3 regions of the Desulfosporosinus sp. genome follow, and region 3 is predicted to be linked to each of the others. Evidence: riboswitches for the same ligand, from Rfam matches in the RefSeq annotation. Region 3 holds a riboswitch; each other region holds the start of a gene.

Region 1 (4,421 bases), on a different contig from region 3:
AACCTCTAGATTAATAAATCAAAAAACAGAATGGAGGGAAATTTATGGAACTTGTTACTACCTTTGTAAACCGAACAGGGGAGAAATTGAGCAGTGTGAAATGGAAGTTTAGAATGACCCCCATGAGGTGGGTGTTTACGGGCATAGCTGCCGTGGCCATAGCAGTAATTTTGGTGCGTTTTGTATTAGGCCTGGGAGCTACAACCAATCTAAACGACCAGTGGCCATGGGGACTATGGATTTCATTTGACGTACTGTTAGGGGTAGCCCTGGCAGGAGGCGGATATGGAGTAGCCCTTATCGTATACGTACTACGCAGGGATAAGTTTTATCCAATCGCAAGAAGTGCAATGCTAACTTCATTATTAGGTTATATTGTTGTCGTACTCGGGTTATTGATTGAGGTAGGACAATGGCACAATTTCTGGAGACCCTATGTATCATGGGGACATGCCAGCGTATTGTTTGAAGTTTTCTGGTGCATTTCATGTTATACATTGATTCAGGTATTGGAATTCTGCGAAGTAGCAACAGAGAAAGTATTTAAAGGGGCACACAAATACCTTAAGAAAGCAATGCCTGTAATGCTGATCATCGGTATCACCCTACCAACTCTGCACCAATCATCATTGGGCCAGTTGTTCTACCTATTTGTAGGCAAAGTGAACCCCCTTTGGTGGTCGGCATTTCTGCCGCTGTTCTTCCTGTTATCCTCATTTTTTGTCGGGGCAGGCATGATTATTATAGAAAGTACTCTAGCTGGGAAGGCATTAAATCATAAAATAGATATCTCTGTCTTAAGAGGGTTGGCTAGAATATCCGGTGGAGCAATGATCTTGTATTTGATCTTAAAGATCACGGATATGGTAGTAAGAGGAACCTTTGCTAATGTTTTTGCCTTTGATTTACCCAGTATCTTGTTCCTAAGCGAACTGGTTCTTGGCGTAATAATACCAATAATTATCGCATTCAGTTCCTTGTCCAGTACCCGTAAAGGCCTGATCTGGTTTGCAGTACTTAATGTATCCGGAGTCATTCTCAACAGGTTTGATGTACTGTTTACTGGAATGGGAAAACATATCAACCAATACGGTGGACATTATTTCCCTGCTTGGACAGAGGTTATAGTCAGCTTAGGTTTAGTATCAATAGCTTGTTTAGCATATCTGTTCATAGCAGAAAACTTCAATATTCTTGAACATAAAGGATCAAAAGTTGACGACGATACAGTCACTGAAAAATTGCCTTACGCTACCACCGCGAAATAAGCCTTTTAAAGGAATAGAGAGATTTCTTTTAAATACAACTTATAGCGCAGGCCAAGTAATCAGCCTGTGCTTTTGTTTTTTATCACAGTAGACTTGATGTAGTTTCACTTCGACGTCGACGCTCCTGAACAGACCTTGAGTTGGGAAAATATAAGGGTTTGCACAAAAGAGGTGTCTTAATGATTTATAATTGTCAAATTGTATATAATCACGATTGTTGTCTCAATACCAAAAAAGCATTTGTAAATCTTTGTCGGTTATGTATCGACTCCTGTCCTCATCATGCCATTTCCGTATACCGTGAACTTGATGCTAAACGCTGTACAGAATGTGGGATATGCATAGCTGTTTGTCCTAGCGGCGGATTTTTTTATCGCAACTCCGATAAGCTGTACGAGTATATTAAACGTTCAGAGAATGTTGTTTTAAATTGCCCACAAGCAATCCCAGCGGGCCATGAAATTCCTTGTCTAGGGATCTTCGACAGGGATTTATGGCTGAGTCTCATGTTGTATGCTCGGGAGAAGGAATTAATAATATACACCGGAGTGTGCGCAAATTGTGCGGATAAAAAAGCTTGTGAAACGAGTGTGCAGATTTTTAAAGAAGTTCATAATACATGGAAAGATCATCCACCAATAAGGATTAGAGTTGCATCTGATGATGGGAACTGTGAATCGGCCATGAGGGATACGATGTCAGTACAAGACCAGATCGAGAAAAAGGGATGGCGAGACATCGGTCGTGAGAAATTGGAAGCAATGTTACCGGGTATCACTTCCAACGAAAGGTATCTTATTCCGAAGACACGGCAGTTCTTGGGAGAAACCTGGAAGTCCCAAAAATCCGGGACTGAGGTACTCCCAATACCGGCATTAACTGTAAGCGAAAGTTGTACAAATTGCGGTGAATGTGAAGGGATATGTCCGCAAGGAGCTTTAACGAAAAAAGAAACTAAGGAACAGTTGACATTGATTTATGAACCAATAAAATGCGCTCGCTGTCAAAGGTGTATCAGTATATGCCGCTCTAAAGCTTTAAGTATGGAGATAAAGTCCTTATCTTATCGATTACTAGCAGGTAAAGTTCTTTTGCACCAAGGAAAACGACGGTTTTGTTCTTGGTGTGGCAAGCAAGTGTTTGATGACTTAGAGCCTGCAATGTGTATAGCTTGTGCGACAAGTAATTTTAATAGCAAGAACGCTTATGAAAATGGTGGGCGTTTCACAGCTGGAAAATCGTGATATTACACAGTTTCGGGAAGACAGCTGCCTGCGGGAATATAATTTCCAAAAACCTATTGAAAACCTATTCAGATTATTATAAACTTTATCCAAATATAATTTTAGTAAGGTGCCCATAAGGGGAGAATAGGGAATCCGAAAATAGTCTTATTTAGGCTATAAACGGAGCGGACCCACCACTGTAATCGGCGAGCTATTAAGTGCCACTGGCATAAGCTGGGAAGGCCTTGTGATTTAGCAATGACCCGTTAGCCAGGAGACCTGCCTTATTATTGTGTCGGGGATGAAGGTAAAGTCCTATGATCAAATCTAATTTGATCATAGGACTATTTTAATTTTACCAACGCACTAAGTTTAAAGGAGTAATGTTTTATGTTAAAAGGAAAAAAAGTTGTCGTTATTGGCGACAGGGATGGGATTCCGGCTCAATCTTTAGAGGAATGTGTCATTAGCGCTGGCGGGGAAGTTATTTATGCGATGACACATTGTTACGTTTGAACATCGGCTGGAGCAATGGATCAAGAAAATCAGGTTCAAATACAAGAACTTGCTCAGAAATACGGCTGTGAGGAACTTATTGCTGTACTCGGCAGTGCGGATCCTGAAATGGCAGTCATCGCAGCTGAATCGGTGGCAGGCGGTAACCTTATGTTTATTGATCCGATTCCAACAGCCCAGTTAGGGCTTAAAGCTTATCATATCGTCGAACTCAAAGAACTCATTGATCATCAAGTCTATTTACGACATATGGAAATGATGGAAATGATCCTTGATATTTCAAGAATTATTGAAGAGGTCTCAATCGTACGTAAACGATTTTTTCCATGGGAAGTGAGCGAATGAAGTATCCAGTCATCAAAGGGACGAGCTATACGTTAATTCAGACACCGGGACTTCTTCTTCAGCAAGCAACCTTAAAGGGTTCACAGCTAAGTCATTCGATCAAGGATCAATTACGAAGCTTTGATAGTGTAGTCCGTTATCCACCGAATCAAGCGTTTATCGGAAATCTTTTACCTGAGGATTTATTAAATATTCCCCGACCCTGGTATAATAATGCTTTGTCCGAAGGAAAGCGCCAAGGGAAGTTAGGTGAAATTTTTCCCGAGGACGAGTTTCTAGGCGTGCTAAATGCGGTTGATGTTTACGGACTCGTGTGCCTGGAAGCAGGATTCAAGCAGTCCATCTTACAAAAACTACGTTATCATCCTGCTTTATGTATGCTTAAAGGAATAAAAACGGCTCAGAATGATTCGTTCTCTAATGAAGAAGTTCATAAAATGATTGAAACACGTGAAGCCCTGCCGCTGATCTTTGGAGGACAAATTATCGGGTGTGTCCGGAAGGCCACCGTGTCGGATTCTACTCTAACTGCATCCAGGGTATTGGAAAACCTGACGGCAAAGGCTTCCGCTGTAGCAGCTCTTCAACTTCTCCTTTCGAAGACCGGGCTTAAGCCACAGGATGTAGACTATATTATCGAAGCTTCCGAAGAAGCCTGTGGAGACAATCGACAGAAGGGAGGCGGAAGTTTTGCCAAGTCTATCGCCGAAGCCTGTTCCTGTTCCAATGCTAGTGGAGCCGATACGCGTGCATTTTGTGCTGCTCCAGTGCATGCCTTGATGCAAGCTGCAGCATTAGTTCAGTCGGGTATCTTTACAAATGTAATTGTAGTAGCTGGAGGGTGCAGCGCAAAACTGGGGCTCAATGCGGAGATTCACCTTGAACACAATATGCCCGTCTTGGAAGACATACTGGGAGCATTTGCATTTCATATCAGTAAAGATGATGGGATAAATCCTATCATACGTACTGATCTGATTGGTAGAATGAACGTTGGCTGCGGTGACTCGCCTCAACAGGTTTATCATTCTCTTATCGCTGAACCTTTAACAAAGGGTGGATATAG
Region 2 (4,421 bases), on a different contig from region 3:
AAGAATCGATGCACCTACTGCGAATGAGAGAAAAACCGTAATTGCAAGGCCTTTATATCGGTTAATGAATCGACTGATTAAGGTTGTGCTTAAAAGCAGAAAGAGTGCCTCAAAGAATCGACCGGCTAGCCAATACTTAGCAGATAAATCATAGTGCCCATGAGGGTATAATCCGAGGCCTTGCCAAAAAAAGATATGTAAAATATCAAAAATTCCGACTCCTAGGAAACCGAATCCTAGAATTAGATTTATTTTTTGGATTTTGCTGACAAACCAAACGACCAAGAATGAGGATAATGCTATAAGGATGCAGAAAATCTCTAGCACTGTATGAATTACGACATAGGAAGTTTCCCATAATGGGAGAATTAGAAAGGAAGTAAATACGGAAAACATAATTAAAGATAAGAGCTTGAAAATAATTCGAGACCATGTTGGATCCTTTAATCTCAAAACTTCAGTTGCTACCAAGAAAACCTCACCCTTCTACTAAACACTTTAAAATGTGACTATTATAGTATTCTTTTCAAATTACGAAAACCCTCTATTCTTTTTTGTACACTATTCGATGGTTTGTTCACGGATATTACAACTATAAACAAACATTGACATTAATCTAAGCTAGATCTCCAAACTTTTAGGGCAATTTAATTGTTTTTACTTATATTAAATATAAACGGTTAATTACTACTCTGAAAACAAGTTAAGGCTAATGTCATCCTTGTAAGATAGCGAAGGATCTAGATCCTTCAGTCGTACCTCCTTCAGGATGACATAGCACTTAAGTCGCTTTCGTAGCAATTCTTCACGCGCTCCCGCACTACGATAAAATGACAAAGTGTACTGGATTTATCATTCATCAGTGGTACCGCACAGCGGCATGAGGGTCTATTAATAAAATTTAGACATTTAGTAGTTACTACTAGGGAACTGGCTTTAGAGTCTGTAAGAAAAAAGATCATACACTAGCAGGAAATTACTTTTAAGTGTCGAATCAATATTAACAAAGCAGTCCGATAATGTTTACACTTCGGATTGATCATCAACTATTATAGGTGCCCCGATGGGGAGAATAGGGAATCAGGGATTAATCCTGAGCGGACCCACCACTGTGAAAAGGGAGTCCCATACATTTTGCCACTGGCGATAGCTGGGAAGGCGTAGGGTGATGATGAACTTTGAGCCAGAAGACCTGCCTATAATAATGAGAAGCCTGCTTTGACCAGGCTTTGGTGGACGATGGTAAAGCCCCCAGTCTATGACTGCGGGCTTTTTCTGTCGTCTTTTTGGTATACAAGAGTCCATAGATACTCGCTAAAACTCTACGATTATCATTAAGCATTACGACGGGTTTATTTTGAAATTATTGGGAGGGGTAAATGTTGGAACAGGATTTGAGATTGTTTATTGAAAGAGTAAAAAAGCAGAATCCAATGGAAGTTGTTCATGTTCAAGAGGAAATCAACCCAAAGTATGAAATCAGTACTTTAATAATGGAGTTAGAGAAGGCCAGACGTTATCCATTGACGATTTTTAATAATGTTAAAGGGCATGATATTTCGGTTGTAACGAATGTTTTGGCTCCCCGCGAGCGTTTGGCGTTAGCTATGGATGTTCATCCCAAGGATCTCGCGGCAGAGTTTTCCAAGCGAATTAACCAGCGGATCGAACCAGTGGAGGTGGAGGAAGCTCCATTTCGAGAGAACGTTTTTGTAGGCTCAGAGGTCGATTTGTATAAGCTGCCAATTTTAACCCACTTCCCTATTGATGCAGGACCTTACATTACCGCTGGTTTAGTTATTGCAAAAGACCCTGTAACGGGTGCAGATACCGCAGGATATCACAGAATGCAGCTTAAAGGGAAGGATAAGTTAGGGATTAGCCTCCACTCTCGTCAACGTTTATGGGAGTATTTTCGCCGCTCAGAAGAACTAGGCAAATCCTTGGAGGCGTCTATAGTGCTTGGAATACATCCTAATATTTCCATGGGGTCCATGGCCTTAATTCCCTATGATCTGGGTAAATTTGCAGCTATGGGGGGGTTATTTGGGGCTCCTCTTGAGGTTGCCCGCTGTAAGACCGTGGATCTGCTGGTCCCGGCCTATGCTGAAGTGGTCATTGAGGGGGAAATTGTTGCGGGAGAACGAGAATCCGAAGGACCTTTTGCGGAATTTACAAATTATGCCTGTTATCGCAGTACAGAAAACGTGTTTAAAGTTAAAGGAATACAGTACCGTACGAAACCCCTATTCCAAGACATTACCCCAGGCATGAGTTCCGAGCATATTACGATTGTGGCAGTACAGCGAGAAGGGGACGTTTTAAATGCCCTGAATAGGACACTTCCCAACGTTAAAAGTGTTCATGCTCCCATCTCTGCCTGTGGATTGTTTCACTGTTATATTTCTATGAAAAAAATTGCGGAAGGACAGGCCCAGCAGGCAATCTTTACGGCCTTTTCCGTGGACCATAATCTTAAGATGGTGGTGGTAGTTGATGAAGATGTGGATGTCTTCGATGAAAGACAGGTTTTATGGGCCATGGCTACTCGACTACAAGCGGACAGGGGAGTAACTATCATACCTCAGCATATGGGAATGGGCTGTACTCTAGATCCCTCCAGCGATGACTTAAGTCGCACAGCTAAGATGGGGATTGATGCGACTAAACCGCTAGAAGGGTTTGCACCTACTATAGAAATGTCCGCCGAGGTACAGCAGAATATCCGTCGGTTTATGGGAACTTTTGGACTTGGATGAGGAGGAGACTATGTACGAAATTGCAGTTGATGTGGGAGGAACATTTGCGGATTTTATAGTGCGTGATCAACAGGGACGTGCATTTACAACGAAAGTTCCTTCGAGTCATGAAGACCCACTGGAACCGATTATAAAGGGCTTGAGTGAGTTAGCTGAGCAGTGTCGCCTCTCTCTCAAGGAGTTTCTCGGACAAACGAACAAATTTGTTCTTGGCACCACGGTTGGGATTAATGCCTTACTAGAGGGTCAGGGAGCCAAAACGGCTCTAATAACAACTGAGGGTTTTCGAGATGCTTTAGAACTACGTCGTTCACGTCTAGCAGAGCAGTGGGATTTTCGGGTTGCTTTGCCGCAGGTCTTAGTACCCCGTCATTTACGTATTGGTTTGAGGGAACGCATGGATTCTCAGGGTGTATCGATTAAAGCGGTGGACCACGGGCAGATTGAGGAAATAGCTCAGTTTTTGCGTCAAGAAGAGATAGAATCTGTGGCAGTATGTTTACTTTTTGCCTGCCGTAATCCTGCGCATGAAGTCGAGTTTAAAGAGGCTTTACAAGCACTTTGGTCTGGAGTTTTTGTCACACTGTCCTCAGAGCTTTCTTCCCAGCTTGGTGAATATGAACGAACGGTTACCACTGTTCTAAATGCTCGCTTAAGTCCCGTCCTAAGCAATTATTTACAAGACCTAAGGTCACTTTTGTGTGATAAGGGCCTTCAAGTACCCATTTCGATTGCCCAAAATGATGGCGGCTTAACGGATCTAATTCAAGCTAGCCAAAGCGCTGTCCATACACTTTTCTCTGGCCCGGCAGGAGGGGTAAAAGGAGGATGGGCTTTGGCTAGAGAGCAGGGATTGCCTGAATTAGTGGTGGCAGATATGGGAGGGACAAGCTTCGATGTTTCCTTAATCAGACAGAGCAAGATGGAGATGACTCCTCAAGCGGAGATCGCTGGATACCCTATCCAACTTCCAATGTTAGATATTCATACCGTCGGGGCAGGTGGAGGAAGTATTGCTTGGTTGGACAAAGGAGGAATGCTGCGAGTTGGGCCCCATTCAGCAGGTGCTAAGCCAGGGCCCGCCTGTTACGGTTTAGGGGGCCAAGAGCCGACGATTACGGATGCAGCTTTGATCATGGGTTTAATAGATAGTTCGAACTTTTTAGGTGGACGAATGACTTTGCAGAAAAAACAAGCCTATGAGGCTATTGACATAAAGATTGCTCAACCCTTAGGCTTGTCCGTCCCAGAAGCTGCCTATGCTATTTATCAAATCGCCCTCTCCTTAATGGTGGATGCTGTGTACTTAATGACCGTCAAAAAGGGGTATGATCCTCGTTCCTTTGCCTTGGCAGCCGTTGGTGGTGCTCTGCCGTTGTTTGCCACGACCTTAGCAGAAGGAGTGGGGATACGGCAAGTGGTGGTACCGGAACTTGCACCTGTTTTTTGTGCTCAGGGATTACATCACGCTCGTTTTCAGGTAGAGGCCTTGCGCAGTGTCTATGGAGTTTTGCGTGAGATACCTAGCTCAAGCTGGAATCAAGTTATACTTGAGTTGCAATCCGAGGTGGATCAAGAGTTATCACGTTTAGGCGTGTGCCCAAAACAACGTAAATATGTTTGGTCGGCGGATTTAAAGTACCCGGACCAACATCACGAAAT
Region 3 (4,421 bases):
GAAGAAATTAACAAAATAAAAGCAGCTAGTCTGGAAATATTGGAACGTACCGGAGTTAATATTGATCATGCCTATGCTAGAGAAGTTTTACAAGCTGCCGGAGCTAAAGTAGATGGAGAACGAGTCTACTTCCCACCTAAACTGGTCATAGAAGCTATAGCTAAAGCCCCCCGACAGTTCAGCATTTATGCCAGAAATCCTAAGAATAGCATTATAGTTGGTGCTGGAGATCCTGTTTTTGCTCCGGGATACGGAGCACCCTATGTTACTTTAGCTTCAGGATTGAAACGCAAGGCAACCTTTGCTGATTTTATTAAACTTGCTAAGCTTTCCGGCTCAAGTTCTAATATGGGTATCTCTGGTGGTGTGCTTGTAGAGCCCAGTGATATTCCTGAGCAAGACAGGCATAACGTTATGTTGTATGCTTGCATGGTTAACTCGGATAAACCATTTATGGGCAGCGCGACTGGAGAGAAACATGCTAAAGATTCATTGAGGATGGCTGCAACGCTTTTTGAAAGTGATAACGGCATTCCGAAACAACCCGTTATGATAAGCCTGATTAACACAATCACTCCTCTGATGTTGGATGAACGAATGGTCGGGGCCCTGATAGCTTATGCAGAAGCGGGACAACCGGTAATTATTGCGTCCTTAGGCATGGCCGGAGCAACCTCACCGACTACTCTGGCGGGTACGCTGGCCTTGCAAAATGCTGAAGTACTCGCAGGAATTACCCTTGCTCAAACTATTCGTGAGGGAACTCCGGTGATTTATGGCTCAGCATCGTCAATTACAGAGATGCGAAACGGGTCTTTAAGTATCGGGGCGCCTGAGGGAGCCTGGATCATTGCTTCGGCAGTACAAATTGCCCACTCCTACGGTTTGCCCTGCAGAGCAGGAGGATGTGTGACCGACAGTAAAACATTAGATCTTCAAGCTTCCTATGAAAGTATGATGAACCTTCAGGTTGCAGGAATGGCCGGAGTGGACTTTGTTCTCCATGCAGCAGGTATCTTGGAATCTTATATGTCCGTCTCTCTGGAAAAATTTATTGTGGATGATGAAATTTGCAGTATAGTACGTCGTTTTCTGAGAGGAACTAAGATCGAGACTGAAGATTTAGCGGTACAACTGATTGATGAAGTGGGTCCGGGGGGCCAATATCTAACAGCAGACCATACGTATCAAAATTTCCGTACAGAGTTTTGGCCGCCGACCCTCTCGAATCGAGAGACTTATGATCAATGGAGATTAAACGGATCTTTGCCAATGATTAACCAAGCTGAAAAACGTGTCAATGAAATTATCGACAATTACGAGATCCCATATTTGGATAAGTCAATTGAGCTGAAACTAAAAGAAATGGCTGGAATTTAGGATTAGACAGCATCAAGATTACTGGTACAGACAATTTAGCTCCTATAAGACTGAGTGTCAAAAATAAAATCTTGTAATCTAATGCTTCTTGTATTAAACTACAATTAATTAAATATTGATTTGTTACTGGTGCCCTTTAGAGGGAGAATAGGGAACTGGGTGAGAATCCCAGACGGACCCACCACTGTAAAGAGGAGGCTTATGCACTGCCACTGGGAAACCGGGAAGGCGCATAAAGTTGATGAATCTAAGTCAGGAGACCTGCCTGTAACGTAAGTATGTCATGAATAAAGGTAAAGTTCATGGTCAATCCTCATTTTCAATCGCTAAATTGAACGTGTGGATTAGACTGTGAACTTTTTTGTGTATTTTTCGCAAAGTCCCTTAAGTTGAGCTGACAAGTTTATGAATATCCTATCAGGAAAGGAAAGGAGGTGAAATGATTGGGATATCTTGGTCGGGATGTTGAGGTTGTTTCGATAAATCCTGAACAATATCTGGTGGGTTCCTGTGATTCTTGTGGTGCCATTGGTATGAAGGATTTAGATGCTTATAAGATATCAGGGATTATTACTGGAAGGTTAACCACACGCGTGACTTTGATGGAAGTCCTTTCAACTGGAGCTGCAGTAAAGATGATGACAGTAGCAATTTCCAATGAGCCTCATCCGACAGCTGATAGGATTTTAGAGGGGGTAAAAGAAGAGTTAGACTCCGCGGGTTTGTCGGAGTTACCTATGGCCATCAGCACAGAAAAAAACATGATCACACAGCAGACAGGGCTTGGAATCAGTGTGGTTGGAGTAGTCGAGAAGAATCAGTTGCGCATAGGTACTGCTCAACCAGGTGATGACATCTTTTGTTTAGGACTTCCGAAGGTAGGTCCGGAAATCACGAATCCTGATGATCCTGAAATAGTACAAATTAACCATATCCAAAGCCTCTTGGGAATTTCAGGAGTCTTTGATATTATCCCTGTTGGCTCAAGAGGAATTCGTAGAGAAGCAGAACTACTTGCTGCCGGTGTAAACACCCGCTTACACATTGAACCTACTTGTTCTCTCGACTTGGATAAATCAGCTGGACCTTCTAGCTGTCTGATATTCTCTGTTAGGTCTTCGTTCCAGTCAGAGATTTCAGAGGGCGTCTTGAATCAGGTATTAACTAAATCTCCTCGATTGCCTTTAACTAAAGTCGGTAACTTATTCAAAATTTAAGGAGGAATCGTCATGAATACTATGGAAACAAAGACCCAGGACGTAAAACTCTCTGCTTGGAATGTCAAAAGACTATCGATTATGGCCATTTTTATTGCTTTAAGTGCTGTGGGAGCCCTCATTAAGATACCAAGTCCTGTAGGAACCATTGGTATGGATTCAGCGCCTGGATTTTTCAGTGCATTGGCCTTCGGCGGACTTACAGGTGCGGTCGTCATTGCCTTTGGACACTTGCTGACGGCTGCAGTTATCGGATTTCCTATGACGATTCCGATCCATTTGTATATTGCTCTACAAATGGCTTTATGGGCTATTGCTTATCGTTGGGTAAATGAGAAGCTCGGTTTGATCCCTGCAGTCATCGTTGGAATTATCCTTAATGGGGTCGCATCATCCTATGCCATGTTGCCAATGATGGGGATGGGTGGGGTTCTGGGATTAATGCCTTTTCTCGTCGTAGGAGCAGCTCTGAACGTTATCATTTCAGCAATAGCCTATAAAGCAATTAAGGGAAGTCGGCTTATTTAGTCAATGAGGTGAAAACCGTGAACGTGGAGATCCAAACAATGATCGAAATCGAGGAACTAACGTATTGTTATCCAAATTCAATAGATCCAAGTTTAAAAAACATAAGCTTAACCGTAGAAAAAGGAAAATTCATACTTATTATGGGATCAACGGGAGCGGGGAAGACGACCTTTAGCTTATGCCTTAATGGTCTCATTCCCCAACTTCTGGAGGGGAATCTAACTGGACAGGTAAGCGTAGCTGGTAAGAATGTAGGGAAAACCAAGGTACAGGTCCTGTCTAAGGTTCTTGGGCTGGTACAACAAGATCCAGAGACTCAAATTATCGGCCGAACGGTTGAGGAAGACACGGCATTTGGCCCTCGAAATTTCTTAATACCATTCGAGGAGATTAAACAGATAGTCAATCAAACCTTAGAAAAAGTCCGTCTTAAGGGATATAATCATCGTTTAACCGAAGAACTCTCAGGTGGTGAAAAACAACGCTTGGCGATAGCAGGAGTCCTCGTAATGGAACCTGAAATCTTGGTGTTGGACGAACCAACGTCAGAGCTTGATCCGATCGGACGATCAGAAATTTACGCAACACTGGATGATTTACGGTGGAAAAAGGACCTGACTATTCTATTAGTCGAACACTCCATTGAAGAACTGGTTCATAAGGTAGATGAGGTCGTGGTACTTAATCAAGGAGAAGTGGTCTGGAGAGGAGTTCCGACAGAACTCTTTCGCAATATTCCTCTCTTGCTTCAGTGGGGAATAAAGCCTTTGCCCGTCAGTCAGATCGGATGGGATTTTTATGAAAAGGGGTGGATCTCCTTTGCTGAAATCCCGTTAGATATGCCCTCTGGAGAAGACATGATACGAACCTTGTTACCCAAATACCGACATAGGCATACGAATACGAATATGAATACATGTGCAGATACACACTCACAGGGACTAGCACTAGGACTAGCACAGGGCCACACACCAGGACAGAGAAAAGATCTCATTTCACCGCAGAAACTTCACCTACCTAAGAAAGAAATAGTAGTTCAAGTTAGTGATCTTATATACCAATACAACTCAGACCAGCCTGTGTTGAGAGGGGTTAATCTGACGATTGAAGCGGGTGAGTTCGTGGCTTTAATCGGACAAAACGGGGCTGGAAAAACAACTTTAGCTAAACATTTTAATGGACTTTTAAAGCCTACCGGTGGAGAAGTTATCGTTGGGGGCCGGAACATCCTACAGTGTGATACGTCCGATTTGTCAAAAACCATTGGCTATGTTTTTCAAAACCCGGATCATCAAA

What was found. A riboswitch is a leader RNA that binds a small molecule or an ion and turns the genes downstream of it on or off. The one in region 3 is predicted to bind cobalamin.
Region 1: another riboswitch for cobalamin. It lies ahead of grdA (glycine/sarcosine/betaine reductase complex selenoprotein A); the one in region 3 lies ahead of HGJ98_RS01800 (alpha-ribazole kinase).
Region 2: another riboswitch for cobalamin. It lies ahead of HGJ98_RS08645 (UbiD family decarboxylase); the one in region 3 lies ahead of HGJ98_RS01800 (alpha-ribazole kinase).

The regions. Positions count from the first base shown of each region.
Region 1 covers NZ_JABZFS010000059.1:37,523-41,943, forward strand. Annotated here, with positions in the region: gene HGJ98_RS12585 (4Fe-4S dicluster domain-containing protein) at 1-14, shown strand, start outside; gene nrfD (NrfD/PsrC family molybdoenzyme membrane anchor subunit) at 45-1,268, shown strand; gene HGJ98_RS12595 (4Fe-4S dicluster domain-containing protein) at 1,448-2,512, shown strand; cobalamin riboswitch at 2,603-2,796, shown strand; gene grdA (glycine/sarcosine/betaine reductase complex selenoprotein A) at 2,885-3,355, shown strand; gene grdC (glycine/sarcosine/betaine reductase complex component C subunit beta) at 3,352-4,421, shown strand, end outside.
Region 2 covers NZ_JABZFS010000039.1:74,477-78,897, reverse strand. Annotated here, with positions in the region: gene HGJ98_RS08650 (MASE3 domain-containing protein) at 1-471, opposite strand, end outside; cobalamin riboswitch at 1,037-1,215, shown strand; gene HGJ98_RS08645 (UbiD family decarboxylase) at 1,383-2,759, shown strand; gene HGJ98_RS08640 (hydantoinase/oxoprolinase family protein) at 2,770-4,421, shown strand, end outside.
Region 3 covers NZ_JABZFS010000010.1:22,916-27,336, reverse strand. Annotated here, with positions in the region: gene HGJ98_RS01805 (trimethylamine methyltransferase family protein) at 1-1,380, shown strand, start outside; cobalamin riboswitch at 1,491-1,664, shown strand; gene HGJ98_RS01800 (alpha-ribazole kinase) at 1,824-2,597, shown strand; gene HGJ98_RS01795 (ECF transporter S component) at 2,610-3,125, shown strand; gene HGJ98_RS01790 (ABC transporter ATP-binding protein) at 3,143-4,421, shown strand, end outside.